2 regions of the Dietzia sp. SL131 genome follow, and region 1 is predicted to be linked to the other one. Evidence: riboswitches for the same ligand, from Rfam matches in the RefSeq annotation. Region 1 holds a riboswitch; the other holds the start of a gene.
What was found. Region 1 has a riboswitch for cobalamin ahead of OVA21_RS04880 (precorrin-8X methylmutase). Riboswitches for the same ligand answer to the same signal wherever they lie in the genome.

Region 1 (13,917 bases):
TTCATCCGCGGCTCCGGCGAGAGGGTCGCCCCGTCGACGAAGGTGCCGGACAGGAAGTCGTCGGCGTCGGCGATCCGCTGCGGCGGGACCTGCCCGGCGTAGTCGAACCCCTTCAGCTCGTACGGCAGCGAGTCGGCCTCGAGCAGGCTCGGCCCGTCCATGAGCTGGAAGTGCAGGTGCGAGGCGTTGGCGTTGCCGGTGTTCCCGAGCTTGCCCAGCACCTGGCCCTCGGTCACCGTGTCGCCGGGTTTCACCGTGACCGAGCCGGAGATCATGTGTGCGTACATCGCGTACACGCCGTCACCGAGGTCGAGCACCACGTGGTTGCCGTCCACGTTCTCGACGGTGAGCTTGGAGGCCAGTTCCGGGTTGCTCGCGGGCAGGACCCCCGGCGCGTTGGCGTCCATCCCGTCGAGGACCGAGACGACGGTGGCGTCGGCGACGGCGAGGATCTCGGCGCCGTAGTCCACGTAGCTCTCGTTGTGGTTCCTGTCGCCGGTATAGAACTCGCCCTGGTCGTTGGTGCGCTTCCAGTCGATCGCGAAGCGCTGGCTGTTGTTGAGCTTGCCGTTGACCGACATCACCGAGCTGCGGTGCGGGAACCCCGGTTCGCAACACCCGTTGAGGGCCACCCAGTTCTCGCCCCGCACGGGCGGTGCGATGACCGGAACGGTCCGGGTGGAGAAGACGACCGGTGTCGTGAGGTAGTCGATGGGCCCCGGCTCCCCGAACGCCGGCGAGGCGGCGCCGGTCCCGTAGAGGTGGTGCAGCACCGCGTCCGGGGCCTGGTCGAGCGAGTCGAGGGTGAAGTCGATGAACACGACCCGGCTCTCCTGCGGCGGGATCTGCGCGGTGTCGACGTACCCGGCGGGCAGGTCCCGCAGGCGGTTGCAGTCGCCGAAGACGCAGTCCGGATCCACCAGCTCGTTGGCGGAGAAGCTGGCGATGACCTTGGAGGGATCGGCGCCGTCCACCACATCGATCTTGTCCACGCTCGCCGGCACCTTGGTGGCGTTGGTGAGCTGCAGGTCGTAGGCCACGTGGTACTTGCCGTCGGTGCCCTTGAACGGCAGCGGCGGGCTCCCGATGGGGACCACGGTGATCGCGGTGAACGCGTCCGGGACGGTCACCCCAGCGACGGACCCGGCGGCCGGTGATGCCGTGGTGGTGGTGGCCGCTTCGGCGGCGGCGGGTTCGGTGGCGGCGTCCGACGAACACCCGGCCGCGACCAGTGCGACTGCGGTGAGGACGGAGGCGAGAAGGGTGGGTACGCGGCGAGGTGTCACGGTGGAGCTCCGTTTCTTCAGTTGTGAAGAGAAACTTACCACCGGGGATCGGGAAAATGAACGCGCGCGTCGGGCTGCCACAATGGCCCCCGTGAGCATCGCCGAACCCACCCGCCGGACCCGTGGCGACATGTGCCCGGGCGTCCTGCGGCCGTGGCCGGCCTCCGACGGCGCCCTGGTCCGGCTGCGCGTGCCGGGCGGCCGCGTGTCACCGGCGGCACTGGCCGGCCTGCACGGGGTCGCCGTGAGATACGGCGACGACGACAACGTGCACGTCACGACACGCGCGAACCTGCAACTGCGGGCTCTGCCGATCGGTCCGGACGGGCAGCTGCCCGGCGAGGTGGTGGCGGCGATCGCGGAGACGGGCCTGCTCCCCGCGCCCGGGCACGAGCTGGTGCGCAACGTCCTCGTCTCGCCGCTGACGGGCCTGGGCGAGTCGTTCGGCGGGCAGGCCCGGGGCCGCGCGGACCTGCGGCCGGTGACCGAGGCGCTGGACGCCGGGCTGCTGGCCGATCCCGCGCTCGGCGGCTTGCCGGGCCGGTTCTTGTTCGTCCTGGACGACGGCCGCGGGGACCTGCTCGAGCGCTCCTGCGATCTGGGCCTGGTCGCCTTGGATGCCGACATCGCGCAGCTGCGGGTGGGTGAGCAGTGGTCGGACGTCGTGCCGCTGACTGACGCCGCCGAGCGGCTGGTCGAGCTGGCCCGCGAGTTCGTCGACGCCCGCGGCGTCGGGCCGGACGCCCCGTGGCACGTGCGGGAACTGCCAACCCCCTCGTCGCGGCCCACCCCGTGGACGACCGGCTCCCGAGCCCGGCCCCGGCGCTGCCGTACGGGCCGGTCGCGGGGTCGGCGGGGCGGATCGAGCACGTCGCGGCGCCGGACGGGATCCTCGGCCGCACCCTCATCGCCCGGCTCACCGGCGGCGACGTCGCCGAGCTCATCGTGACCCCGTGGCGCGGGGTGCTGGTCGTCCGCGAGTAGGCTGCGGGCTGTCCCACGGCGAGGAACCCGGTGCAAGTCCGGGGCGGTTCCGCCACTGTGAGGCCCGTCGAGCCGATGGGCCCAGCCAGATACTCACCGGGGATCAGCGCGCTCCCACCGCGTCGCTGCGACTTCTCACACCGGGGCGAGAACCCCGAGGAGGACCCCATGAGTGCTGCCTTGAGGCCGCCGCGTCGCTACGACTACCTCGACGACGGGCCCGCCATCTACGTCGACTCCTTCGCGACCATCCGCCGCGAGACCGACCTGTCCCGCGTTCCGGCGGACGCCGAGCGACTCGCCGTGCGGATGGTGCACGGCACCGGTCAGACCGACCTGCCCCGTGACCTGCAGGTGCACCCCGGCCTGGTCAGCGCGGCCAGGTCCGCGCTCGACGCCGGCGCGCCGATCCTCTGCGACGCCCACATGGTCGCCTCCGGGATCACCCGGGCCCGGCTCCCCCGCGCCAACGACGTGGTGTGCACCCTGGCCGATCCCGGCGTCCGCGACCTGGCCGCGCGGATGGGCACGACCCGCTCCGCCGCCGCGCTGGCGTTGTGGGGCGATCGCCTCGACGGCGCCGTCGTCGCGATCGGCAACGCCCCCACCGCCCTGTTCCACCTGTTGGAGATGCTTCTCGACGGCGCTCCCCGACCCGCCGCGATCGTCGGCTGCCCCGTGGGTTTCATCGGAGCCGCCGAGTCCAAGGCAGCGCTCGCCGAGTTCGCCGACGACCACGGCATCGACATCCCCTTTGTCACAGTGCACGGGCGGCGCGGCGGGTCCGCGATGACCGCCTCTGCCGTAAACGCCCTGGCGCAGGAGGCGGAGTGACCGGCCGGCTGTACGGCGTCGGCGTGGGACCCGGCGATCCCGAGCTGCTCACCCTCAAGGCCGCCCGGCTCATCGGCGCGGCCGACGTCGTGGCCTTTCACGCCGGGCGCGGCAAGGAGTCCAACGCCCGCCGCATTGCCGCCGACCTCATCCCTTCTGGCGCGATCGAGGAGCGACTGGAGTACCCCGTGACCACGGGCGTCACCGACCACCCGGGCGGATACGCGGGCGCGATCGCGGACTTCTACGAGCGCAGCGCGCAGCGGCTGGCCGCACACCTCGCCGCCGGCCGCGACGTGGTGCTGCTGTCCGAGGGGGACCCGCTGTTCTACGGCTCCTTCATGTACATGCACGACAAGCTCGCCCCTCGGTTCGACACCGAGATCGTGCCGGGCATTCCCGCGTTCGCCGCCGCCACCGCCGCGGCCGCCACTCCCCTGGTCCGGCAAACCGACGTCCTCACCGTCCTGCCGGGCACTCTGCCCGAGCCCGAGCTCGCGCGGCGGCTTGCAGACACCGACGGCGCAATCATTATGAAGCTCGGCCGCAACTTCCCCGCCGTCCGGCGGGCCCTCGAGGCGGCTGGTCGGCTCGACGGCGCGGTCTATGTGGAGCGGGCGTCGACCGACGCGGAGGCACATCACCCGGTCAGCGAGGTCGACCCGGACTCCGTGCCGTACTTCTCGCTCATCGTCGTCCCCGGCGACTCTCAGCACTCCGACCCCACCGGCCGCCGGCCCGCGCAGCTCTCTGCACCCGGGGAGCCCTCCCCGGCGCTTACCGCCGGCTCGGCCAACTCTGCCGACGAGCAGTCCCCAGCATCGCGCGGCGTCGTGCACGTCGTCGGCCTGGGCCCGGGGCCGCAGGACTGGCTCACCCCGGAGGCCTCGCGGATCCTGTCCGAGGTCGACCACGTGGTGGGGTACGCCCCGTACGTCGACAGGGTTCCCCAGCGGCCCGGGCTGCGTCGCCATTGCTCGGGCAACACCGTCGAGGTCGACCGCGCAGCACTCGCCCTGGAGTTGGCCGGCGCGGGCGAGCAAGTGGCCGTGGTCTCCGGCGGCGACGCGGGCGTGTTCGGCATGGCCTCGGCGGTGTTCGAGGCCGCGGAGGATCCGCGCTTCACCGGCATCGACGTCCGCGTCGCTCCCGGCGTCTCGGCCGTGCAGGCGGTCGCCGCGCGCGCGGGCGCTCCCATCGGCGCCGACTTCGCAGTGATGAGCCTGTCGGACCGGCTCAAGCCGTGGGACGTGATCGACCAGCGGCTGGACGCGATCGCCGCCGCGGATCTGGTCCTGGCGGTCTACAACCCCGCCTCCCGCTCGCGCACCCACCAGGTCTCCGACGCCCGCGAGGTCCTACTCCGCCACCGCTGCCCGACGACGCCAGTGGTCGTGGGCCGTGATGTTGGGCGAACCGAGGAATCCCTCACCGTGACGACTCTCGCCGACCTCGACTGCGACTCCGTCGACATGAAGTGCCTGCTCATCGTGGGCGCCTCTGGGACCCGGGTCACGGAGTCGGGACGCGTGTGGAGTCCGAGGTTTGTGACGTCGTGAACTCTGATCACTCGGGCATCGGCTAGACCCGAAGCCAGTATTGGCTCGCCAAAGCTCGGAAGTCATGGAGGCCTCCCGCGATCTGAGGCCGGTTTGGGCCGACTACTTGGGAGGGCGACATGACCGACATCTACTACGCGGACGATCTCGAACCCGGCCAACTAATCCCACTCGGGAGCTACACCATCACCGAGGAGGAGATCGTCACCTACGCACGACAGTGGGATCCGGTGTTCATCCACACCGACCCGACCGCGGCCGCGACAACCCCGCTCGGTGGCGTCATCGCCAGTGGACTACACACCTTGGCGATCTACCAGCGCTTGGCCGTGCCCGCCTTCTGGTCCCGTTTCACGGGAGGGGTGGGACGCAGTTTCGAGATTCAGTTCCGTCGGCCGGTGCGGCCGGACACCACATTGACCGGACACCTGACAGTGCAAGTGATGACTCCACGACCCGAACGCGGCGATGCGAAAGTGACCATAACCGCAGAACTCGCCGACACCAGCGGCGAGACCGTTCTCGAGCTGACCAACCATTCCGTACTCCCGCTCCGCAGCGCCGCCGCAGGCTCAGCTTGATTGCTGCCACCACACCGGAGAATCGCTGTCCGCGGCCGCGAGACTGACACCCTGGGACTAGACCGACCACTCAAGCACTGACGTGCGCGGGGAGTGCAGCGGGGTTGGGCGGACAGATGACGGGGAGGTGCAAGTTTGCTAAAGCAGTTTCGTTCCTGGCGTCTCTGCCGTGCAGGGGAGTTCGAGGGTGAATTGTGCTCCGTGGCCTGTGCCGCGGCTGCTTACTCGGATTCGTCCTCCGTGTGCTTCGACCAGTGCTCGGGTGATCGCCAGGCCGATTCCGGTGCCGCCTGCGTTTCGGCCTCGGGCGGGATCGGCTCGGTAGAAGCGGTCGAAGAGATGATCTAGGTGCTGTGCGGCGATCCCTTCCCCGGTGTCGGAGACGGTGATCGCGGTTGTGTTCGTTTCTCGAACGAACAGCGCTGAGGGTGACGGTCCCTCCGGTCGGTGTGTGTCGTAGGGCGTTGTCGAGGAGGTTTCCCAGTACCTGTCCTATTCGCTCGACGTCCACGGTGACGTCGGTTGGTTCGATCTCACCCATGTGCAGCTGGACACCTTTGTCCGAGTAGCGTTCGCGTGCTGCGTTGACTGCCGTTTCCACCAGGGCTTTAGTGGTGGTTCGGGCTGGTTGCAGTCGTGTGAGGTGTTCTTCTGCATCGGAGACGTCGACAATGTCCGACGCGAGGCGTTCGAGCCGCCGGGTGGCCGCCCACAACACCTGCCTTGTGGAGTCGTCGAAGGTACGGACTCCGTCGTCCACGGCCTCGAGGTAGGAGTCGATGGTGGCCAGCGGGGTGCGCAGCTCGTGGCCCAGATCCGCGAGCATCCTTCGCCTGGTGGCGTCTGTCGCATCGAGACGCCTGGCCAGTTCGTTGACGCTGGTCGCCAGATCGTCGAACTCCCGGCCAAGTTTCGGACTCGCCATCCGGGTCTCGTAGTGCCCACGCGCTATGTCTGCCGTCGAAGTGGTAACCATGGTGACCGAGCGCTGGACCCGGCGGGTGAGGTACCAACTGGTGAGCAAGGCCACCAGGACCGCGATGGCCACCGCCAGCCCCCAAGCAAGGACTATGGCGACCGTGAAGGCTTCTTCGACGTGGGCTGCTTCGTTCGAATCGTGGTCGATGCCGGCTTGACCGAGGTGGTCGTGGAAAATGCCCGGGGCCAGGGCGGAGGCGACGAGCCACGCGCTGACCGCGCACCCGACGACCACACTGGACATGGCCAGAAGCAGGCGGGTTCCGAAGCTGAACCCAGCGACGCGTCGGCTGGTGCGGGGCCGAGTTTCAGTCGCGTCCGGCGATGGTATGTCGTTCACTGGCCGGTTCCCATGCGGTAACCAACTCCTCTGACCGTGCGTACGAAACGGCCTCGGGAGGCATCGTCGCCCAGCTTGCGGCGAAGGTGACCGATGTGGACGTCTACCAAGTGGTCATCACCCACCCAGTTCGGGCCCCACACGGCGGCCATCAGCTGGGCTCGGCTGAAGACGACCCCAGGGTCGCGGGCGAGCGCGGCGAGGATGTCGAACTCGGTGCGGGTCAGCGCGACATCGGCGCCGCCGACGGTGACCTCTCGGCCCGCGGTGTCAATAGTCAGGTCGCCGACGGTCCGTACCTGCTCCGGCGACCTGCCGTGGTCGATTTCGGTGGCGCCGGTTCGAGGTCTGCGCATCATCGCCTGGATCCTGGCCGAGAGCTCGCGCGGGCTGAACGGTTTGGTCATGTAGTCATCCGCGCCGACGGACAGGCCGATCAGCGTGTCGACCTCCTCGGTCCGGGCCGTAAGCATGACGATGTAGGCGTCGGAGTGCGTCCTGACCTGACGGCATACCTCGATCCCGTCCAGCCCGGGCAGCCCCAGGTCGAGAACGATGACATCGGGATCGATTCGACGAGCCAGACCCACCGCCTCCTGTCCGTCCCCGGTGATCGTGACATCGAACCCGTCGCGCTCGAGATAGGACCCGACCAGGTCGGCGAGGGGCTCCTCGTCATCGACCACCAGCGCCCGCGGACCGGCGTGCTGCTGGGGATTCGAACGGCGAGCGCCAGAAACGGAAGGGGGCATGCAGGCCATCTTCGCCGCAACTCCTGGAAATCCTTCACCCGAGTGGGCGCCTTGACCGAATCTTCACACGATCTCCATCCAGAACGCTCGGGTGGCCGGTCACCATGGGCGGTCGAGTCGGACACGGGAGGTACCTCATGCTCGGATGGGTCGCATTGACCGTCGGCGCCGTGGTCGTCACCGCACTGTGGGCGTCAACCTTGCTCCTGGTCACTGCCCTGTTCGGGCCGTCGCCCTCGGAGGGCGACCGATGAAGGAGTTGTCGCGGCGGGCATTTCTCATCGGTTCGGTCCTGGCCGGCGCGGGTGCGGTGACCGCCTGCAGCGAGCCGGCGCCCTCGGGGGTGCCGGTGTCGGCGTCGGATCCGGCGATCCGGGACCTGGAGGCCGAGCGGCAGCGACCAGGCCAGCAGGTGGTGAACGCTCGGCTGTCCCCGCGCCCGGTGGAGGTCGATCTCGGTGGTCTCGTGGTGTCGACCTGGGCATTTGCTGACACTGTTCCGGGTCCGGTCCTGCGGGCCCGGGCAGGAGATCTGCTGCAAGTCGAGGTGGATAACCAGCTCGACCAGGAGACGAGCGTGCACTGGCACGGCATCGCCCTGCGCAACGATATGGACGGAGTGCCCGGTCTGACCCAGGACCCGATCCATCCGGGCGCCCGGTTCACCTACGACTTCACAGTCCCCCACGCCGGGACTCATTGGTACCACTCACACTCCGGGCTACAGCTCGACCGGGGCCTGTACGGTCCGCTGATCATCGACGATCCCGCCGACCCCGGGGACTATGACCACGAATGGATCGTCGTCCTCGACGACTGGATCGACGGCATCGACGGCACGCCCGAGGACGCCGCCGGGCGAGTGGGCATGGATGCCCCCGGCGCTCAGGGCCGGCCGATGGCCGGAATGGGGCACGGCCAGATGGGGGGCGCACGGTCCAGCAACCCGATGATGACCTCCCGGTTGCTCGGTGTCGCCGGGGACGTCCACTATCCGCACTACCTGGTCAACGGCCGAGTCCCGGCCGATCCGATCTCATGGACTGCCAGCCCGGGCCAACGCGCGAAGATCCGGATCATCAACGCCGGGGCGGACACGTTCTTCCGCGTCGCCCTCGGCGGACACACGATGACCGTCACCGACACCGACGGCTTTCCCACCGCTCCCCAGGAGACGGAGGCGATCCTGCTCGGGATGGGCGAGAGGGTCGACGCCGTGGTCACGCTGACAGACGGGGTGTTTCCCCTCTTCGCCGAAGCAGAAGGCAAGAACGGGTACGGGTACGCCCTCGTGCGCACCGGGGCCGGCGAGCTACCCGCCGACCCGCGCCCCGGCGAACTCGACGGACCGGTGCTGCTGGCCGCGGATCTGACCCCAGCGCCGGACTCACGATTGCCGGACCGGGGGCACGACCGCTACCTCAGCGTCGACATGGGCGGCAGCATGATGCCGTATCGCTGGACACTCAACGGGCAAACCCACCCCGACACCACGCCGTTGGAGGTCTCCCGCGACGACCGGGTCCGGATGCGGCTGCGCAACATGTCCGACATGGCCCACCCGATGCACCTTCACGGTCACACCTTCGCCCTCGCCGACAGCGGGCTGCGCAAAGACACCGTCACGATCCGCCCCATGCGGACTATCGAGATCGAGTTCGACGCGAACAACCCCGGCCAATGGGCCTTCCACTGCCACAACGCCTACCACCAGGAAGCCGGAATGATGACCACCTTGTCCTACCTCGCCTGACCACCACCCGATCGACACACCACCCGATCTTGACGCCGACCCGAAAGGACATCGACCACGATGACCCGCACCACTCTGCTCCTGCCCGCAGCCCTGACCGCCGTTGCCCTGACGCTGTCCGCCTGCACCGACAGCACCGACAGCACCGAAGCCTCGCCCGCCGCGCCCACCACCGCGGCCGGCGCCACCACACCCGTGGCCGGCACCGTTGCCTCTGGCCAGGACGAGGAGCATTCGCAGGCCGACGTGATGTTCGCGCAGATGATGCTCCCGCACCACCAGCAGGCGATCGAGATGAGCGACATCATCCTGGCCAAGGACGACATCCCCGCCGACGTCGCGGCGCTCGCCGAGGAGATCAAGGCTGCCCAGGGCCCCGAGATCGCGCAGCTGACCGACTGGCTGGAGCAGTGGGGCGAGGCGACCGAACCGCAGGATGGTCACGGCGGTCACGACATGTCCATGATGGAGGGAATGCTCTCCGACGACGAACTAGAACAGCTGTCCGACGCACAGGGAGCCGACGCCGCCCGGATGTTTTTGGAGCAGATGATCGCCCATCACCAGGGCGCCATCGCCATGGCCGAGGAGGAGGTCGAAGGTGGCCGCTACCAGCCTGCGGTCGAGTTGGCCCAGACCATCATCGACACCCAGCAGCAGGAGATCGACACCATGCGCGACCTGCTCACCTCGCTCTAACCACCCGATCGCCATGGGCCACACCGGCCCGGCACGACACCCGAGACACCACACCACGCGGAGAGGAAAATCCATGTTCTCCACAACGCGCTCTGCGCTCCCGCTCACGGCCGTCAAGGAAGCGTGTTCGTGCTGCTCCACGCCCACGGACCTAGAACGAATCGCCGCCACCGGCCGTCCGCAGGCTGACGATGACGCCGCCCTGGCCGCCGGCGCTCACACGAAAGTAGCCAAATGAGTCAGCCACACGATCACCACCACCATGATCGCCGCGGCGGACCCGGTGACGGTTCGGCCGGCCGCCCCGACGAGATGGCCACCTCGGTAGCCGAACATCATCACCCGGGCGCAGCTGACGACGCGGCGGGCCACGGCCACACCGGACAGCATCACTCCGGTCATGAAGACCACGGCGGTCATGCGGGGCACGCAGACCACGTCGGGCAGTTCCGGCGGCTGTTCTGGATCATGCTCGTTTTGGCAGTGCCGGTGGTCGGCTTCAATGACATGTTCGCCGACCTCATCGGCTACCAGCTGCCGGAGGCCGGCTGGGTGTGGTGGGTCTCCCCCGCCCTGGGCACGGTGATTTATCTCTGGGGCGGTCGGCCGTTCCTGACCGGCGCGCTGTCCGAGCTCCGCGCTCGCCAGCCCGGCATGATGCTCCTGATCGGCCTGGCGATCACGGTGGCGTTCATCGCCTCCTGGGGCGCTACCCTGCGCATCCTGGATCATGAGCTGAACTTCTGGTGGGAACTGGCCCTGCTGGTGGTGATCATGCTGCTGGGCCACTGGATCGAAATGCGCTCCCTGGCGCAGACCACCTCCGCGCTCGACTCCCTGGCGGCGCTGCTGCCGGATGAGGCCGAGAAGGTCGACGATGACGACGTCGTCATCGTCTCCCCGGCCGACCTGGTGGTCGGCGACGTGGTGATCGTCCGCCCCGGTGCTTCTGTGCCCGCCGACGGCACGATCATCGACGGCTCGGCCAGCATGGACGAATCCATGGTCACCGGCGAATCCAAGGCGGTCCGCCGCGGCATCGGCGAGCAGGTCGTCGCAGGCACCGTGGCCACTGACTCCGGCCTGCGCGTGAAGGTCTCGGCGACAGGGGACGACACCGCTCTGGCCGGAATTCAGAAGCTGGTGGCCGACGCACAGGCATCCTCCTCGCGGGCCCAGCGCATCGCCGACACCGCGGCCGGCTGGTTGTTCTGGTTCGCCCTCGCATCGGCCGTGATCACCGCGATCATCTGGAGCGCTCTCGGGTTGCCGGACGCGGGTGTGGTGCGCACGATCACCGTGCTGGTCATCGCCTGCCCCCACGCGCTGGGATTGGCGATCCCGCTGGTGGTCTCCATCGCCACCGAACGCGCCGCCCGCGGCGGCGTACTGATCAAGGACCGCCTCGCGCTCGAGTCGATGCGCACCGTCGACGCCGTCCTGTTCGACAAGACCGGCACCCTGACCAAGGGCGAACCCACCGTCACCGGAATCGAATCAATAGACGGGCACACCGCCAACGAGGTGCTTGCCCTGGCTGCAGCCGCCGAGTCCGACAGTGAGCACCCGCTGGCCAGAGCCGTGGTCGGGGCCGCACAGACCCGCGACCTGACCGTGTCGAAGGCGACCGACTTCTCCTCCTCCCCGGCCGTGGGCGTCAAGGCCACGGTGAACGGCACCGTGGTCGAAGTCGGCGGCCCCCACCTGCTCGATCAGCACGGACGCAATGAACTCCCCATCGCCGACCAGTGGCGAGGCGAGGGCGCGATCATCCTGCACATCCTCGCCGAGGGCCGGGTGATCGGCGCGCTGCGGCTGGCCGACGAGATCCGGCCGGAATCCCGGGACGCCGTCGACGCCCTGCATGCCGCCGGAGCCCAAGTCGTCATGATCACCGGCGATGCTCGCGCCGTGGCCGACACCGTCGCCGCCGAACTCGGCATCGACCGGGTCTTCGCCGGGGTCCGGCCAGAAGACAAGGCCGCCAAAGTCGCCGAACTGCAGTCCGAAGGCAAGAAGGTCGCCATGGTCGGCGACGGGGTCAACGACGCGCCCGCACTGGCCCAAGCCGACGTCGGCATCGCCATCGGCGCCGGGACCGACGTGGCGATCGGCTCCGCCGGCGTCATCCTGGCCTCATCGGATCCCCGCTCTGTGCTCTCGGTCATCGAACTCTCCCGGGCGAGCTACCGCAAGATGAAGCAGAACCTGTGGTGGGCCGCCGGCTACAACCTCGCCGCCGTGCCCCTGGCCGCAGGTGTCCTGGCCCCGATCGGATTCGTACTGCCCATGGGCGTCGGCGCCATCCTCATGTCCGCCTCCACCGTCGTCGTTGCTCTCAACGCGCAGCTGCTGCGCCGTCTCGACCTCCGCCCGGACACCGTCACCACAGCGATGCAACGAGGATGAATCCGATGAACACCACCCACTCCACTCGGAGACGAGCCGCGATCGCGCTCGTTGCCGCCGCTGCCCTGACCCTGACCGGCTGCTCGCCCGGGCCCGCCGAAAATGCAGTACCCAACTGGCCTCCCGCGTCGTTGGAGCACTACGACCTCGCCGGCCTCGACGCACCCCAGATCATCAACACGCTCGACACCATGCCGGTGGCCGACAGGCCGAACGATCTGATCGCCTCGGTGCAGCCGACAGAGCTGGTCTTGACCAGTGGCGATGAGAGCCTCGAGACGATTCCTATTCCAGAGGACCAGTTCTATCTGTCAGTGGCTCCGTATTACACGAGCACCCACCCCTGCCGATTCCACAGCCTGACCACTTGCCTCGGCGAGATCGCCAACGAACAGGTGCACGTCACAGTCACCGATAACGCCTCCGGTGACACCCTCATCGACGAACCGCTCACCACCTACGACAACGGCTTCCTCGGGCTCTGGCTACCGCGAGGCATCACGGCCACGCTCACCATCGACCACGACGGCAGAACGGCCACCGCTCCGATCTCCACGGGCGACGACGACCTCACCTGCCTGACCACTATGCAACTCGCCTGACATCCCCACTCGCGCCGATATCGCCACCGACGCGGCCACCCACCGGCAGGAAGGTAGTGCGGTCAGCATGGACCACAGCACACAGTCCCAAGACAAGCTCACTCTCACCGGATCCGTCGCGCTGGGAACCGGGGTAATGATCGGAGCCGGCATCTTCGCCCTGGTGGGCCAGGTCGCGGAATTGGCCGGCGGCTGGGTGCCGTGGGCGTTCCTCGCCGGCGCGGTGGTGGTGGCGTTCAGTTCCTACTCCTACATCCGGTACTCGGCCACCAACCCGTCCTCGGGCGGGATCGCGATGCTGCTCAAAGCCGCCTACGGGCCCGGGGTGGCGGCCGGCACGTTCTCCCTGTTCATGTACGTGTCGATGATCCTCGCCGAGTCCCTGCTGGGGCGGACCTTCGGCACCTACGTGCTGCGGCCGTTCGGCATGCAGGACTCCTCCCTGTGGGTGCCGGTGCTGGCAGTGTTCGCCATCGCCGCCGCCGCGCTGGTCAACCTGGTGGGCAACCAGTGGGTCGAGCGGTCAGCCACCGCTACCGCGGCGCTCAAGATCGTGGGCATCGCGGTGCTGGCGATCGCCGGCATCCTGGCCGCGGGCGTGTCCTCGCTGGGCCGACTGTTCACCGTCGCCGAACGCACCCCACCGGAGCACGGCTGGATGGGCTTTCTGGCCGGGGTGACCCTGTGCATCCTGGCCTACAAGGGCTTCACCACGATCACCAACCAGGGCGCGGACCTACGGGACCCGGAGCGCAACATCGGCCGCTCCATCATGATCTCCATCGCCCTGTGCACCGTCCTCTACCTGTTGATCACCGTCGCAGTAACCGCCAGCCTGACCGTTCCGCAGATCATCGGGGCCCGCGACTACGCCCTCGCCGAGGCTGCCAAGCCGATGTTCGGATCCTGGGGCGTCACGCTGACCGTGATCATCGCGGTGGTGGCGACGCTGTCAGGACTCATCGCGAGCTTGTTCTCTGTCTCCAAGCTCTACGACATGCTCCGCGACATGGGCCAGGTGCCGGGCCTACCCGGGGCTGGCGGACACCAGTCGCTCTACATCACAGCCGGCCTGGCGATCCTCATGGCAGCCTTCTTCGACCTGTCACAGATCGCCTCCCTGGGGGCGATCTTGTACCT
Region 2 (16,487 bases), 2.6 Mb from region 1:
ATGGTGAGCCCGGACTCACCTCACGGGCTGCTGCGGCGCCTCCTCCGATTCCGCCAGTTGCCGCTTCCAGGTGCGGAAGCTCTCCTCCGAGCGCCCGCGCCGCCAGTATCCCGAGATCGACGCCCGCGCGGCGGGGATGCCGCGCTCGGTGCGCAGATAGGGGCGCAGGTGCTTCATCACCGTCTCGGCCTCGCCGTGGACGAACGCCTGCACGTCCCCGTCCGGCCACGGCATGCCCCGGACCGCGTCGATCAGCGGTGCCTCGCCGTCGATCATCCCGGGGCCGGCGTCCGCCGAGGAGGTTCCGCGGTGCACCCAGGTGATCTCCACGCCCGCCGGCGCGGTGATCGGGATCTCGTCGTCGTCGTCGGGCACCTCGAGGAACACGGCACCCGTAGCGTTCTCCGGCAGCGACTCCAACGCTGCCGCAATCGCCGGCACAGCGGTCTCGTCACCTGCCAACAGGTGGAAATCCGCCTCAGGGTCCGGCCGGTACCCGCCGCCGGGGCCGCGCACCGCGACCCGGGCGCCGGGTGCGACGGACCGGGCCCACGGACCGGCGACACCCTCGTCACCGTGGACGACGAAGTCGATCCAGATCTCGCGCGCGTCCGCGTCGACCCGCCGGACGGTGTACGTGCGCACGACCGTCTCCCCGGCGTGGGGCAGTTCGAGCTTGACGTAGCTGTCCGTCTCCGCGCGGGCGGCGAACGAGTCGAAGCCGTCCCCGCCGAGGACGACCCGCACGAGGTGCGCGGTAACCGGCTCCGTACGCAGCACCGTGAGGGTGAGCGGAGGGCGGGCCTGGGGGCGAGTCACGGCGTTCTCCTTCGACCTGGGTTGGTTAGGTGACCCTATCCTTGCATGCTTCCGGGCGCTGCGAGGGGGGCCCCGCTCACCGAGGCCGAGCTGGACCGCATCATCGAGATGGCGCGACCCCCGGGGACGACGCTCAACGTCCCCGGGGCGCGATGGCCGGCCACCTGGGCCGAGTACGAGAAGCGCTTCGCCGACGGGCTCGTCGGTGGGAGGGCAACCGGCGCGTCGGCCGACCGCCGCGCCGGCACGGCCAACAGCTGCGACCGCAGGACCTACCGCCGCGGCGCCTCGGCCAACGACCCCGACCGCACGGCCGGGGTGGATCGTCTTCCGGCGTCGGGCCGGGCCGGTGTCAGGCCACGCTGGCGGCGGCCGGTTGCGGGGACCGGAGAGGGCAGCGTTCCCTGAACCCGAACGCGCAGATCGCGGCTGCGCCTGCCACGACCACGACGATGCCGAGGATGATCGGCGCGGCGGGGAAGGGTAGTTCCTGGGACAGGACGAAGGCGCCCATGAGCAGGACGAAGAACCCGAAGCCCTTGCGCAGCGCCTTCTCGGGGACCACGGAGGTGAGGCGGACGCCGACGAAGGAGCCGGCGATGGCGGCGGCGGTGACCGCCGCGACGAGCGGCCAGTCCAGCGACACCGAGGTGAGGTAGCCGCCGAGTCCGGCGAAGGACTTCATGGCGATGACCAGCAGCGAGGTGCCCACGGCGGCGGTCATCGGCAGGCCCGCCAGGAGGACGAGGGCCGGGACGACGAGGAAGCCGCCGCCCGCACCGACCAGACCGGTCGCGGCGCCCACGACGAGGCCGTCGAGCAGGATCCGCCACAGCGGGTGGTGGTGATCGTTGCTCTGCCCGTCGCGGTCCTTGCGTCCCTTGATCATGGCGCCGGCGGTGGCGATCATCATGATCGCGAAGGCGACCATGAGGACGGTGCCGGGGATGTAGCCGCCGGCCAGTCCGCCGAGGAACGCGCCCACCATGCCGGCGGCGCCGAAGATCAGTCCCGTACGCCACTGGACGTTGCCCTTGCGGGCGTGGCCGAAGAGGCTGACCAGTGAGGTGGCGCCCACGACGAACAGGGAGGTCGCGATCGCCTCCTTGGGGTCGAGCCCACCGATGTAGGTGAGCAGGGGGACGACCAGGATGGATCCGCCCCCGCCGAGCAGGCCCAGGGACAGTCCGACCAGGACGGCCAGGGCCACGACGATGATCGTGGTGATCTCCATGTCAGGTGCCTTTCTCCGGCGGGGGCGCCGGGGTGGGATCGGTCAGGAGCGGGCGGGCAGCGAGTCCAGGACGACGCCGAGGCCCGGCTCGTCGGCCAAACGGTTCCACGGCATCTTCGACAGGCCCGCGGCCATGGCGCAGGAGTTGCTCGCCGCGGAGTAGGTCAGCCCGGCTCCGATGGCGCCGGCGAGGTAGGCGAACTTGGGGGAGACGACCTTGGAGGCGGTGACGCCGGCCAGGACGAGCGAGCCGGCGACCATGCGGACCTGCCGGTCCATCGCCCAGGCGCCCTTGCCGCGGACGACCTCGCCGCCGGCGGCCTCGTAGCCGGCGATGCCGCCGTCGAGCACGGTCACCGAGTCGGGGTCGACGCCCACGGACTCGAGCCGCTCGTTCGCCTGGCGGGCTCGGTTTTTGGACTGGCAGATGAGGACGACCTGGCCGGGCAGGCGGGTGGCGAACTCCTCACCGTGCTCGGCGAGCAGGGGCAGCGGCACGTTGTAGGAGCCGCGGATGTGCACCGAGGAGAACTCGGCCCCGGAGCGCACGTCGATGACGGTGGGCGGGGTGTCAGAGTCCATCGCCTCTCGCAGATCGGCGGGAGCGATGGTCGGGGCGTTCGTCAGCGTGGAGAGCATGGGTGAAGCGATGTCCTTTGACTGTTCGGGGTGTGTGGGGGTGTCGGGGTGGTGGCGCCGGGCGCCACCGGACCCGGGGGCCGGACGGGTGTCCGGCCCCCGGGTGTGGGCGCGACCGGTCAGACGGTCGCGAGGTTGCGCTCGGACCAGGCGGCGTAGCTGCCCTCGAGCTCGACCACGCGGTAACCGGCGCGACGCAGGGCGCTGGCCGCGACCGAGTTGCGGACGCCGCTCTGGCAGTAGGTCACGATCGGTCCGTCGGTCGGGAGCCGGTCGAGGTTCCACAGCGCCCGGCCGCCGCTGAGCTGCTCGGAGCCCGGGATGTGGCCGTCGGAGTGCTCGGTCTTGTTGCGCACGTCCAGCACCATCGCGGAGTCGAACGAGGCGAGCTCGTCCGGCCCGATCATCTCGGGGGTCGTCATCGGCAGACCCTCGAAGCTGGTCGTGTAGCCGGTGACCGTGTCGATTCCGACGCGCAGCAGGTGATCGCGCAGCGCCTCGGCCATCTCGACGTCCTCGGCCAGGACCACCAGGGGCGTGTCCTCCTTCTCGGGGTCGTAGACCCAGGCGCCGAAGGACGCGGCCTTGTCGACGCCGGGGATGTTGAGCGCCCCGGGGACGGTGCCGGCGTGGACCTCGTCCTGGCCACGGGTGTCGACGACGACGACCTCGTTCGCTTCGAGGGCGTCGGCCAGCTCGAGGGTGCCGAACTCGCGGAGCGGGGCCAGTGCGCCCAGCACCGCGGGGCCCTCCTTGTTCTGCCGCTTCATGCGGCCGAAGTAGGCGTGCGCGTCCGGCTGTCCGTCGAGCATCTCGTCGATGAAGCCCTGCTCGTCGTCACGCTCGACGTACCCGGCCCACCATGCGAAGCGGCGCTCGTAGCCGACGCTGGTCGACGGCAGCGCGCCGAGGGCCTTGCCACAGGCGCTGCCCGAACCGTGGCCGGGGAAGACCTGGACGTGGTCCGGCAGGGTGACGAAGGAGTCCTTCAGGCTGCGGAAGATCTGCTTGGCGCCCTCGAAGCGGGTGTCGACCCCACCCGCGGCCTCGTCGAGCAGATCCGGTCGGCCGAGGTCTCCGGAGAAGACGAAGTCGCCGGTCAGCATGTATCCGGGGCTGTCCGCGAAGGCGCCGTCGGTGATGAGGAACGACAGGTGCTCCGGGGTGTGGCCCGGGGTGTGCACGACCTCGACGGTGATGTTGCCCAGCTTGAGCTGGTCACCGTGGTGCAGGCGCTCCGCTTCGAACCCGTACTGCCAGTCGTCGCCGCCCTCGCCGGAGACGTAGGCGGTCGCGCCGGTGGCCTGCGCGAGCTCACGGGTGCCGGACAGGTAGTCGGCGTGGATGTGGGTCTCGGTGACGGCGGTGATCGTCATGCCGTGCCGGGCCGCGAGGTCCAGGTACTGGCGGATGTCGCGGCGGGCGTCCACCACCATCGCCTCGTTCTTGGCCTGGCAGCCGATGAAGTAACCGGCCTGGGCGAGGTCTTCGTCGTAGATGCGCTCGAGAAGCATGCTGCTCTCCTTGTCGATCGGGTTCCCGGTGTCGGGGTGTTCCACGACGATACATACCCCATGGGGTATACGCAAGACACCCTGGGGGTATGTCCTTGCGGCTGTTCTGCCGCCGCGCGTGGCGTCCGAGGGTGGCCTGCGCCACAAAAGATTGCACGGGCTGTGGAATCGTGCAGATGCCGTGCAAAACTGTGAGGGTTCGCGAAATGCACCTACGCACCAGGAGCCAGCGCATGGCGTCATTCCTCTACCGCATCGGGCGGTCCGCCTACCTGTTCAGATGGCGGTTCATCGCAGCCTGGATGCTGTTGATCGTCGGTGTCGGCACGGCCGCCGCCACGCTGACGCAGCAGACCAGCACCACCTTCTCGATCCCGGGACTGGAGTCCATCGAGACCCAGGAAGAGATGCAGGAGAGGTTCGCCGGCGCGGGCAGCCAGCTCGACGCCCCGACGGGGACCGTCGTCATCGGGGCGCCCGAGGGCAGCACCCTCACCGACCCGGCGGTGTCCGAGGACGTCGATGCCTTCCTCGCCGATCTGCAGGGCCTGGACTTTCTCGCCGGGACCGACGCGCTGGTCAGCCCGGTGATCGCGGCCGAGGGGCTGTCGGAGCAGTTGACCGCGGCCAAGGCCGAGCAGGGCATCGCCGAGGAGCAGATCGCGGCCGATATCGCCGCGTTGAGCCCGCTCAGCCCGGACGAGAGCACCGGCACGGTCGAGGTGCGGTTCGACGCCGAGAGCACGATGGACGTGCAGGCCGAGGACCGCGAGGCCTTCGCCGAGGTCGTCGCCGAGCACGAGGGCGACCTGACGATCGCGTACTCCGGCAACGCCTTCCAGATGTCCGAGATCAGCGCCGTCGGCGAGATCATCGGCATCGCGGTCGCCGCCGTGATCCTCCTGGTCACCTTCGGTTCGCTCATCGCCGCCGGCATGCCGCTGCTCACGGGCGTCATCGGCGTCGGGATCGGCATCGGCGGCATCTTCGCCGCCACCGCCTTCACCGACACGATCAACACCATGACGCCGACCCTGGCGTCCATGATCGGCCTGGCCGTGGGTATCGACTACGCGCTGTTCATCGTGTCGCGCTTCCGCACCGAGCTGGTCAAACACATCGGCGGCAACGATCTCGAGCCCGCCGAACTCGCGGAGAAACTCAAGGCGATCGACGCCCACAAGCGTGCACACCTCGCCGGGCTCGCGGTCGGCAAGGCCGGATCCGCGGTCGTCTTCGCAGGACTGACCGTGCTCATCGCCCTCGCGGCGCTGTCGATCATCAACATCCCGTTCCTCACCGCGATGGCGATGTCCGCCGCCGCGACGGTGGCGATCGCCGTGCTGGTCGCGATCACGCTGCTGCCGGCCATCCTCGGCGCGGTCGGCACCAAGCTCTTCGCCGCCCGCATCAAGGGCGTCAAGGCGCCCGACCCGGAGGACGAGAAGCCGACGATGGGCCTGGCGTGGGTCCGCCGGATCCGTGCCCGTCCCGTGCTCTTCGCGGGCGCCGGTGTCCTGCTGCTCCTCCTGCTGGCCATCCCGGCCGCGCAGCTGCGGCTGGCCATGCCGTCCGGCGGCACGATGGCCCCGGACACCCCGAACCGTATGGCGTACGACATGACGGAGGAAGCGTTCGGCCCGGGCCGCAACGCCCCGATGATCGCGCTCGTCGACACCCTGCAGGTGCCGGAGGAGGAGCGTCCGGCGGCGTGGGCCGCCGCGGTGGATCAGATCCAGGCGTTCGACGGGGTGGAGAACGCGCAGATCATCGAAACCAACGAGGCCGGTGACGCCGCCCAGGTGCTCATCACCCCCGAGTACGGTGCCACCGACGAGCGCGCCGCGAGCGTCCTCGAGGAGATCCGGTCCGGAGCCGAGGGCTTCGAGCAGGAGACCGGGGGGACCTACTCCGTCACCGGCGTCACCCCGATCTACGAGGACATCTCCGAGCGTCTGACCGAGGTGCTGCTGCCGTATGTCGGCATCGTCCTCGCGCTCGCGTTCGTCCTGCTCATGCTGGTGTTCCGGTCGATCTGGGTGCCGCTGATCGCCGCCCTGGGCTTCGGCCTGTCGGTGGCGGCGACCTTCGGCATCACGGTCGCGATCTGGCAGGAGGGCTGGCTGGGCATCATCTCCGATCCGCAGCCGGTCATCAGCTTCCTGCCCATCATGCTCATCGGCATCGTGTTCGGCCTCGCCATGGACTACCAGGTATTCCTGGTCTCGCGCATGCGTGAGGGTTGGGTCCACGGCAAGACCGCCCACAACGCGGTGGCCAACGGCTTCAAGCACGGCGCCCGCGTGGTCACCGCGGCGGCCCTGATCATGATCAGCGTCTTCGCCGCGTTCATGCTGATCGACGAGCAGTTCATCAAGGTGATGGGCTTCGCCCTGGCGGTCGCCGTGCTGTTCGACGCCTTCGTCGTCCGCATGACGATCATCCCCGCGGTGATGTTCCTCCTCGGCGAGCGCGCCTGGGGCCTGCCGCGGTGGTTGGACAAGATCCTCCCCACCGTCGACGTGGAGGGCTCCGCCCTGGAGACCGGGCAGCAGGAGAGCTCCGCTGTGGCATCCGCCGACGGTGGTGAGAAGGCCCGCGTCGATGCCTAGCCTGCGTGAGCGCAAGAAGGCCGACACCCGCACCCGCCTCTCGGCGGCCGCAGTGGAACTGCTGGTCGCCGAGGGGGCGGAGCGGGCGACGGTCTCGGCCATCGCCGGGAGGGCGGGTGTCTCGACCCGGACGTTCCACAACTACTTCGCCCACCGCGAGGACGCGTTCGTGCACTTCCTGCGCGAACAGATCGCCGAATGGGTGCGGCAGGTGGAGCAGGCGCCGGCAGACCTGTCGCCACTGGATGTCCTGCGCTCGACCTTCCACGAGCTCTACGGGCGCTCGGCGGACGATATCGACGCCGCCGAGAACCTGCTGGTGGCCGGGGAGCAGATCGGCCTCATGCTGGGCCCGGACGCCTGGACCAGCATCGCCGAGAACATCCTGGATCCGCTCTACGAGGCGGTCGGCCGCCGCGCACCGCAGCTCAACTGGTTCCGGGTCCGCGTCATGGTCGACCTGAGCCTCGCCGCCGGGGCGTCGGTGCTCAGGCACCGACCGGGTGGGGCCGGGCCCGCCGACTCCGCCGAGTCCTACCTGGACGACGCGTTCGATCTCCTCCAACACGGCGCCGCGAGGTTCCTCGAGCGCGACTGAGCAGCACGACCGAACAGCGCGACTGGGTCAGTACAGCCGGGGAGCCTCCCCGCAGCGGACGAGTTCGCCGTCGACACCGGCCCGCGCGCCGTGCTCCCGCAGGCGCGCGGCCAGCTCGTCGGGCGGCGGGTTGTGGTGGCCCAGGTGCACGGCCACCACGTCGGTCCGCTCGTCGACCGCCCCGATGTCCCGGAGTCTCCGGAGCATCGCCCCGAACCGGTCCAGGCCCAGGTGGGCGGGGGAGATCTCCTCGCGGTCGCCCAGCGTCTCCTCGAGGAAGACCGCGTCGTAGCGGGCGCCGCGCACCGCGGTGAACCACTCGTCGTCCCACGGCCCGGTGTCGCTCGCCCACAGCAGGCGGGCGCCGCCGGGCCCGGTCACGTCGTAGAGCACCGCGTCGCCGTCGCGGAACACGCGGTGCCGGGCGGGCAACACGCGTACGTCGTAGGCGCCCACCCTGAGCCGGTCGCCGGCGGTGACGGGGACGAAGCGCACCGGGTCGTCGGGGCCCACCCAGGGCCGACACGCATCGAGCGCGTCCGGGGGGCCGACCACCTCCAGCTCGCCGGCGTCGGGGACCCACGAGCGGAAGAGCAGGACCTGGGGTCCGAGATGGTCGGCGTGGGCATGCGTGACGAGCAGATGTCCCACCGCCGCCAGAGACCGTCCGAGCCGCACGGCCGAGCCGGGCGCCTCCGGTCCGCAGTCGATCAGCAGCTCGTCGTCGACAAGCGCGGAGGTCTGGCCGCGCACCACGCCGAGCCGGCGTGCCTCGTCGCATGACGGGCACCGACAGAACGGGTTGGGCCAGCCGTCCGCGGCGCCGGTCCCCAGCAGGACGACCTCCATCAGACGCCCGCCCCCGGCGCCGCGCCGGGCGCCGACCCGGGCGCGGGATCCGGGCCCGCCTCGCGCAGCGGCAACACGGCGCGGCCGTCGCGGCGGTCGAGGACCTCCACGCGCGCGTCGTAGACCTGCGCCACCCGCTCGACGGTGAGGACCTCCTCGGGCCGGCCGTCGGCCACCACACGGCCCCGGTCGAGCAACACCAGCCGCTGCCCGTAGTGGGCGGCGGAGGTGAGGTCGTGCATCGCCGCCACGACGGTCAGGCCGGTCTCGCGGCGCATGGAGTCCACCAGGTCGAGCACCTGCTGCTGGTGGCCGATGTCCAGCGCGCTGGTGGGCTCGTCGAGCAGCAGGACCCGCGGTTCCTGGGCCAGCGAGCGGCCCAACACCACCCGCTGCAGCTCACCGCCGGACAGCGTCGTGGCGGTGCGCGAGGCCAGGTCGTGCAGGTCCAGGCGATTGATGACGCGGTCGACGACCTCGTGGTCGTCGGCGCTCTCGGTGCCGAACCGGCCGATGTGCGGGGTGCGGCCGAGCCCGATGAGTTCGCGCGCCGTGACCCCCTCGGGGACGACCGGGCGCTGCGGCATCATCGCCACGGTCCGTGCCACCCTGCGGCGACCCGCGCGGCGCGGGGTCAGCCCATCGACCTCGATGTGACCGGCGGCGGGGATGAGCCCGGCGAGCGCGAACAGCAGGGTCGTCTTGCCGGAGCCGTTGGGGCCCACCAGGGACACCCACGAGCCGGCGTCCACGGCGAGGTCGACGCCGTGGAGGATGGCCGTGCGGTCCCGGGTGACGCGCAGGTCGCGGCAGGCCAGGGCGACCGGCGCGGGTGACGCGGCCGCCGCGGGTGACGCCGGTGGTGTGGCGGTCATATGTGCCCCCGGCTGCGGCGCAGGACGATGAGGAAGAACGGGGCGCCGATCGCGGCGGTGACCACTCCGATGGGCAGCTCGGCCGGGCTCATCGCGGTGCGGGCGACGACGTCGGCCAGGATGAGGAACGCCGCGCCTACCAGCAGCGACACCGGCAGCAGCAGGCGGTGCCCCGGCCCGATGAGCATCCGCACGGCGTGCGGGATGACGATGCCCACGAACCCGATCAGGCCCGACACGGACACCACCGCCGCCGTGCCGAGGGTGGCCACGCTGATGAGGACCAGGCGCACCCGCGCCGGGGCGATCCCCAGCGTCGCGGCCTCGGCGTCCCCGACCGCCATCACGTCGAGGGTGCGGCGGAACAGGGCGATCACGGCCACCGCCACGAGCACGTACGGCAGCACCGTCCGCACGTCGGTCCAGCCGCTGGTCGTGAGGCGGCCGAGCGTCCACGAGTACACCTGCCGCAGGGTCTCGTCGTGGCGCTGCATGAAGAACGTCTGGATGGCGCTGGCGAACGCCGCCACGGCGACGCCGGCGAGGATGATGACCACCTCGCTGCGTCCACCGCCGACACTGCGGCCCAGCGTGTAGGTGGCCAGCACCGCGATCATGCCGCCGGCGAACGCGGCGGGCGGCACCATCGCCGAGCCCATCGCGCCGCCCACGACGATCGCCAGGGTGGCGCCCAGCCCCGCCCCGCTGGACACCCCGAGCAGGTACGGGTCGGCGAGCGGGTTGCGGAACACGCCCTGGTAGGTGGCCCCGGCGATCGCGAGCATCGCGCCGACGATCGCGCCCAGCACCACGCGTGGGATGCGGATCTCCCAGAGGATGACCTGCTGACGTTCGGTGAACCCCGAGTTGATGTCGACGAGCGGCAGCCGGCCCACCAGTTCGAGCACCACGCCGCCCGGGGTGAGGCCGGCCGGGCCGATGAGGGTGCCGAGCAGGACCGCCGCGGCCAGCAACAGCGTCGCCCCGCCCAGCACGAGGGCGCGGCGGGGCGACGGGCGGGTCACGAGGCGGGCTGGTTCGCGGGGCTCTCCGCGGTCTCCGGCGCGGCGTCGGGCACCGCGGTGACGATCGCGGCGACCTCGCGCATGAAGTCGACCACGCGCGGGCCCCACCGGCTGGACAGGTCCTCGTCGACCACGTGGACGCGCCCGTCGCGCACGGCGGTGAGTCCGTCCCAACCCGGCCGCTCGGCCACGACCTCCGGGGTGATGCCGCAGCACTGGCCGTCGGCGAGGAACACGAGGTCCGGGTCGGCCTCGAGGATGAGTTCCTCGGACAGCTGCGGGTAGGGGTCGTCGCCGGTGGCGATCGAGGTTAGGCCGAACAGGGAGTAGATCTCCCCGACGTAGGTGTCGTCGGTGACGGTGTAGTAGGTGTCGTCGAGCTCGTGGAAGTACGTCAGCGGGGTCTCGCGCTCCGGCACCGAGGCGACGATCTCGTCGATCTCGCTCTGCATCCGCGACACGAGTTCGGCGGCCTCGCCGATGTGCCCGGTGGCCGCCCCGACCTGCTCGAGCTGGGTGTAGGTGTCGTCGAGGGTCTGCGCGGCGGGCAGCTGCAGCACCTCGACGCCGGAGCGTTCGAGGCCGGCCACGATGTCCCCGGTGTCGTCGGTGAGCACGACGAGGTCCGGCGCGTATCCCAGGATCGCCTCGAGGTTGGGCGTGTAGCCGGACAGGTCGGTGACCGGGGCGTCGGAGGGGAAGTCGGACCGCTCGTCGACCGCCACGACGCTGTCCCCGGCGCCGACGGCGTAGAGCATCTCGGTGGTGGTGGGGGCCAGCGACACGATCGCCTGCGGTTCCTCCGCCGCGGCGGAGGTCTGGTCGGCCGGGGCCGGCTCGTCGCCGCCGGTGCCGCTGCCGCTGCACGCGGAGGCGACCAGCGCCAGGGCGGCCAGGGGGGCGAGCAGCAGCGAGCGGGCTCGTGGATGGTGCATGGCATCCTCCGTGATTCGGAGGAAGAAAACAGCTCGGGCCGCGGCCTGGGCCGCTGCACGCGACCGTCCTTCGTCCGAGGTCAGTACGTACGGCTGCCGCGGAACCGGCCGACCTGGCTCGCCCGTCCTGAGACGGGATCACAGTTGCGGGACAGCGTCGGATTCGCACCGACTTCCGCCGAGTTGCCGCGGGGTCCGACGCTGGTGGCCGGACCCGTCGAGGGTATCCCACCCGTCGTCGCGTCCGCCCATCCCATACATCCGCTGTCGCCCCTGTCCGAGCCGTCCCCGCGCCTGGCCGGGGCGGGGCGAGGTCACGCGGAGCTGGTGACGACGGTCGGGGAGGATGGATCGCGATACCTGTCGGCAGTGGGAGAGGACCGTGGAGATGACGACGACGACGAGTTCTGCAGGCGAGGGGCCTTCGGCCGCGGATCTGCGCGAGCAGGGTTTCGCGACCAGGCGCGAGGTGATGAGCGACGACTTCGTCGACCGGGCCATGGACCGGGCTGTCGGGACGGAGTCGGAGGCGATCCAGCACGTGGTCGCAGAGAACGTGTGGGGCAACATCTGGAACCGGCCCGGGTTGGACCGACGGGATCGCAGCCTGCTTAATATCGGGATGCTCGTGGCACTGCGCGCGGACGCCGAGCCGGCGGGGCATGTACGCGGCGGGTTGACCAACGGGTTGACCCGCGAGGAGATCACCGAGGCGGTCATCCACGCCTCGGAGTACTGCGGCGCGCCGGCGGCCCTCGCGGCGACGAGGACCGTCCAGACCGTCTTCGACGACCTCGACGGGTGATCGCCCACACGGCCCAAGGACGTCATGGACGTCAGGTAGTCTCGACACGAGAGTGACAGACGCCACCCCTCGATCAAGGAGCCCCTCATGAAGAGCACGATGATGCCGGAGCAGTTGAACATCAGCACGATCCTGCAGTTCGGTGCGACCGTCCACTCCGATGCGGTCGTCACCACCTGGACCGATCAGGGACCACGGAAGATCACCTACGGCGATCTGGGCAAGCACGCCGCGCAGCTGGCCAACGCGCTGCGTTCCCTGGGGGTCGACGGTGACCAGCGGGTCGCCACATTCCAGTGGAACAACTCCGAGCACTTGGAGGCCTACCTCGCGATCCCGTCCATGGGCGCCGTGCTGCATCCGCTGAACATCCGGCTGTTCCCGGACCAGCTCGAGTTCGTGGCCAACCACGCAGAGGACAAGGTCGTGATCGTCGACCCGAGCCTCGTCCCGCTCCTGCAGCCGCTCCTGCCCCGGTTCTCGACGGTCGAGCACGTCATCGTCACCGGTGGGGGCGCCGCGAACCTCGAGGCTCCCGAGGGCATCCAGGTGCACGACTACGACGCGCTCCTCGCCGCCCAGCCCACCGAGTTCGATTGGCCGGAGGTCGACGAGAACTCCGGCGCCGCGATGGCCTACACCTCGGGCACCACCGGCGACCCGAAGGGCGTCGTCTACTCGCACCGGTCGATCTACCTCCACTCGATGCAGGTGTGCATGTCCGACGGCATGGACATCTCGCTCGACGACAACGTGCTGGCGATCGTGCCGATGTTCCACGCCATGTCGTGGGGCCTGCCGTACGCCGCGTTCATGGTGGGCGCCTCGCTGCTCATGCCGGAGCGTTTCCTACAGCCCGAGCCGCTGGCCGCGATGATCGCCTCCGAGCGTCCGACGCTGGCCGCCGCCGTCCCCACGATCTGGCAGGCAGTGGACGCGTACAGCGTGGACCACCCCATCGACATGTCGAGCTTCCGTGCGGTCGTCGTGGGCGGCAGCTCGTGCCCGCCGGAGCTGATCCGCAAGTTCCGGGACAAATACGGGATCAACATCGTCCACGCGTGGGGCATGACCGAGACCTCGCCCATCGGCACCCTGTCCCGCCCGAAGGCCTCCCTGCCGGAGGAGAAGCAGTTCGAGCTCCGCATGACGCAGGGCCGACTCATCGCCGGCGTGAAGGCCCGTATCGTCGACGATTCCGGCCAGGCCCTGCCATGGGACGGCGAGTCCGTCGGCGAGCTGGAGGTCCGCGGCCCGTGGATCACCGGCAGTTACTACAAGGTGGACGCCTCGGACTCCTTCGACGACGGCTGGCTGCGCACCGGCGACGTGGGGTATATCAAGCCCGAGGCGTTCCTGCAGCTCACCGACCGCGCGAAGGACATCATCAAGTCCGGTGGCGAGTGGATCTCGTCCGTCGAGGTGGAGAACTACCTCCTCGAGCACCCGTCCGTGGCGGAGGCCGCCGTGATCGGTGTCCCCGACCCCAAGTGGGACGAGCGGCCGCTGGCCACCATCGTCGTCAAGGACGGTGTGCCCGACCCGAGCGTCGAGGAGCTGCGCGATCACCTGGCCGAACGGATGGCCAAGTGGCAGGTGCCCGAGAAGTTCGCGTTCGTCCACGAGATCCCCAAGACCTCCGTCGGCAAGCTCGACAAGAAGCGCATCCGCGTCTCGCATTCCGACGGCGAACTCACCGTGGTGAACGCCCTGGAGAACTAGGCAGGCGGAAGGTCGAACGCGGGAACGCGTCGTCGGCCAGCGGAGGGCCCGGGATTGCGGTATGACCGCCCCCGGGCCCTGCTTCTGCGCTACTGGCTGCTCGGTGCCAACCGTCCCGCCGGCCGCCACGCCGGCCGCCACGCTGGCCGCCGCCACGCTGGCCGCCGCCACGCTGGCCGTCCCGCCGGCCGACACGCTGGCCGTCCCGCCCCCCCGCCGTCGCGGCATCATCGCCGAGCAGAGGATTTCGCTCAGACCCACTCGGGCGATACAGGCGAAATCCTCTGGACGGCGGAGGCGGGGCGGGCGGCGGGTCAGTTCGCGGCGACGCGTGCCAGCGGCCGGAGCGAGACGGGCAGTCCGTCCGCGGGGTAGGGCAGCGAGTCGTTCTTCATGGGCGGCACGTAGGCCAGCGGGACCGACCACTCGAAGTGGCGTAGCAGCGCGCTGAGCACCAGCTTGGACTCGAGGTTGGCGAAGATTATGCCGAGGCACTTGTGCACCCCGCCGCCGAACGGCTCCCACGCGAAGCGGTGCGACTTGTCCTCCCGCCGCTCGTCGGAGAAGCGTTCGGGGTCGAAGATCTCCGGGTCCGTCCAGTACTCGGGCATGTGGTGCGAGTACAGCGGCATGATCGAGGTGAGTCGTCCGACCGGGATCTCCACGCCCAGGATCTCGGTGTCCTTGACCGCCTTGCGCGCCATCACCGGCACCGGCGGGTGCAGGCGTAGCGACTCCTTCATCACCAACGCCAGATCGGGCAGCTCCTCCAGCTCGGCCATGGTGGGGTTCGGACCCAGGTCCTGGCACTGGCGGCGGAGCCGCTCCTGCCACTGGACGTCGCGGCCGAGCTCGTAGACCATCGACGTCACCGTGCTCGTGGTGGTGTCGTGCGCGGCCATGAGCAGGAAGATCATCTGGTTGATGATGTCGTCGTCGTCGATCCCGCCGGAGGCGTCCGCCACCTGGCACAGGGCGGAGAACAGGTCCTCTCCCGGGTTGGCGCGCCGGGCCGGCAGGTGGCGGCGCAGGAACTCCTCGAGCAGCCGGCGCCCCCGCGCCGCTCGGCCCCACTTGGTGAACGGCACCGCGGTGGAACGGACATAGCCGTTCGCGGCCTGGACGCAGTCGACGAACGCTGTGTTGACCTTGTCGAGCTCCCCGGGCGCGGCGTATTCGGCGCCACCCATGAACACCTCGGTCGCCAGGTCGAGGGTGTGCGTCTTGAGCGCGGGATAGATCTGGAACGCCCGGTCCGGGCCCCAGGCGCCGATGCCCTCGTCGACCAGCGGGGCGAGCCCGCGGGTGTAGCCCTCGAGCCGGGGACGGGTGAACGCCTCCTGCATGATGTGCCGGTAGTGGTGGTGCTCCTCGAAGTCGAGCAGCATCAGCCCGCGGTTGAAGAACGGCCCCACCAGGTATCCCCAACCGGGGCCGCTGGCGAACGCCTTGTCCGCGTTCTGCAGGGCGGCCTGGCAGGCGTCGGGGCCGATCAGGGCGGTCCACGTGGCGCCGAGGAAGTTCAGGTCGGAGACGGGGCCGTGATCGCGATAGCGGCGGGCCATGGTCGCCAGCGGGCTGTGGACGTATTCGAGCGTGCCGCCGAGGATCGGCAGCTTGGAGCGCAGTGGGGCCGGGCCGGGTCGGTAGACCCTCTCCCGCGGATCACCAGGGATGGACATCAGGCACCTCGTTGTCGGGTGACCCCAGTGTGTGACAGCCGTCACTAGTTGTCACTCGATTACCGAAACCGGCGGTGTCGTTTCTTTCACCCGGCCCGGCCAGCCGGCAGTCCCGCCGGCCGTGACACCGCCGGCCGGCCGCCCCCCGACTCAGGCTCGGGCGACCAGCGCGTCGATGTCCACGCCGTCGGGCAGAGCGCCGTACTCGGCCGAGCGGTCGTCGCCGAGCCGGGCCAGGCAGAACGCCTCCGCGACCGGGGCCGGTGCGTGGGCCAGCAGGACCGCGCCCTGCTGGGCCAGCGCCATCGCCTCCACCAGGCGGCGGGCGATCCCGGGGGCGGCGCCCGGGTCGGCGGCCGCGCGGCCGATCAGCGCGCGCACCCGCTCGACGTGCCGGTCGTACAGCTCGTGACCGCCCAGCTGCGCGGCCAGTTCGGCGTCGAACGCGGCCACGGACTCCGGTTCGCGGGCCATCGCGCGCAGCACGTCGAGCGCGATGACGTTGCCCGAGCCCTCCCACACCGCGAGGACCGGCTGCTCCCGGTAGCGGCGGGCGAGCGGGAACGACTCGGTGTACCCGTTGCCGCCGAGGCACTCCAGCGATTCGTAGGCGTGGTTCGGCCCGCGCTTGCAGATCCAGTACTTGGCGACCGCGGTGGCGAGCCGGCGGTAAGGGGCGAACTCCTCGTCGTCGTAGGCCGAGGCCAGACGCAGCGCGGTCCACGTCGCGGCCTCCGCCTCGAGCTGCAGGTCCGCCAGGACCGCGGCCATCGCGGGCTGGTCCACCAGCGTCGCGCCGAACGCGGCCCGGTGCCGGGCGTGCCACGCCGCCTCGGCCACGCCCTGGCGCATGCCCGCCGCCGCGCCGAGCACGCAGTCCAGGCGGGTCCGGCCGACCATCTCGATGATCGTGCGCACCCCGCGGCCGGGTTCGCCGACCATCCAGCCGAGCGTGCCGTCGAACTCCACCTCCGAGGACGCGTTGGACTTGTTGCCCAGCTTGTCCTTGAGACGCTGCACGAGGAACGGGTTCTGCTCGCCGCCGGGCAGGACCCGCGGGACGAGGAAGCAGCTCAGGCCGGCCGGCGCCTGCGCCAGGACGAGGAACGCGTCCGACTGCGGGGCCGAGCAGAACCACTTGTGCCCGCGCAGGACGTGGCAGTCACCGTCACCGACGG

Region 2: linked by a shared signal. The riboswitch ahead of OVA21_RS17035 (ABC transporter substrate-binding protein) and the one ahead of OVA21_RS04880 (precorrin-8X methylmutase) in region 1 are both predicted to bind cobalamin.

The regions. Positions count from the first base shown of each region.
Region 1 covers NZ_JAPPRI010000003.1:848,801-862,717, reverse strand. Annotated here, with positions in the region: gene OVA21_RS04890 (M23 family metallopeptidase) at 1-1,286, opposite strand, end outside; gene OVA21_RS04885 (nitrite reductase) at 1,378-2,235, shown strand; cobalamin riboswitch at 2,237-2,385, shown strand; gene OVA21_RS04880 (precorrin-8X methylmutase) at 2,439-3,104, shown strand; gene OVA21_RS04875 (precorrin-2 C(20)-methyltransferase) at 3,101-4,663, shown strand; gene OVA21_RS04870 (MaoC/PaaZ C-terminal domain-containing protein) at 4,783-5,244, shown strand; partial or broken gene OVA21_RS04865 (sensor histidine kinase) at 5,383-6,466, opposite strand; gene OVA21_RS04860 (response regulator transcription factor) at 6,559-7,251, opposite strand; gene OVA21_RS04855 (multicopper oxidase family protein) at 7,565-9,067, shown strand; gene OVA21_RS04850 (DUF305 domain-containing protein) at 9,128-9,766, shown strand; gene OVA21_RS19250 (hypothetical protein) at 9,983-10,195, opposite strand; gene OVA21_RS04845 (heavy metal translocating P-type ATPase) at 10,235-12,175, shown strand; gene OVA21_RS04840 (CueP family metal-binding protein) at 12,181-12,777, shown strand; gene OVA21_RS04835 (APC family permease) at 12,845-13,917, shown strand, end outside.
Region 2 covers NZ_JAPPRI010000003.1:3,411,040-3,427,526, forward strand. Annotated here, with positions in the region: gene OVA21_RS16985 (siderophore-interacting protein) at 16-819, opposite strand; gene OVA21_RS16990 (oxygenase MpaB family protein) at 865-1,227, shown strand; gene OVA21_RS16995 (sulfite exporter TauE/SafE family protein) at 1,172-2,053, opposite strand; gene OVA21_RS17000 (rhodanese-like domain-containing protein) at 2,096-2,692, opposite strand; gene OVA21_RS17005 (MBL fold metallo-hydrolase) at 2,812-4,206, opposite strand; gene OVA21_RS17010 (MMPL family transporter) at 4,440-6,818, shown strand; gene OVA21_RS17015 (TetR/AcrR family transcriptional regulator) at 6,811-7,416, shown strand; gene OVA21_RS17020 (MBL fold metallo-hydrolase) at 7,444-8,265, opposite strand; gene OVA21_RS17025 (ABC transporter ATP-binding protein) at 8,265-9,140, opposite strand; gene OVA21_RS17030 (FecCD family ABC transporter permease) at 9,137-10,165, opposite strand; gene OVA21_RS17035 (ABC transporter substrate-binding protein) at 10,162-11,100, opposite strand; cobalamin riboswitch at 11,190-11,328, opposite strand; gene OVA21_RS17040 (carboxymuconolactone decarboxylase family protein) at 11,489-11,905, shown strand; gene OVA21_RS17045 (long-chain fatty acid--CoA ligase) at 11,993-13,627, shown strand; gene OVA21_RS17050 (cytochrome P450) at 13,942-15,309, opposite strand; gene OVA21_RS17055 (acyl-CoA dehydrogenase family protein) at 15,460-16,487, opposite strand, start outside.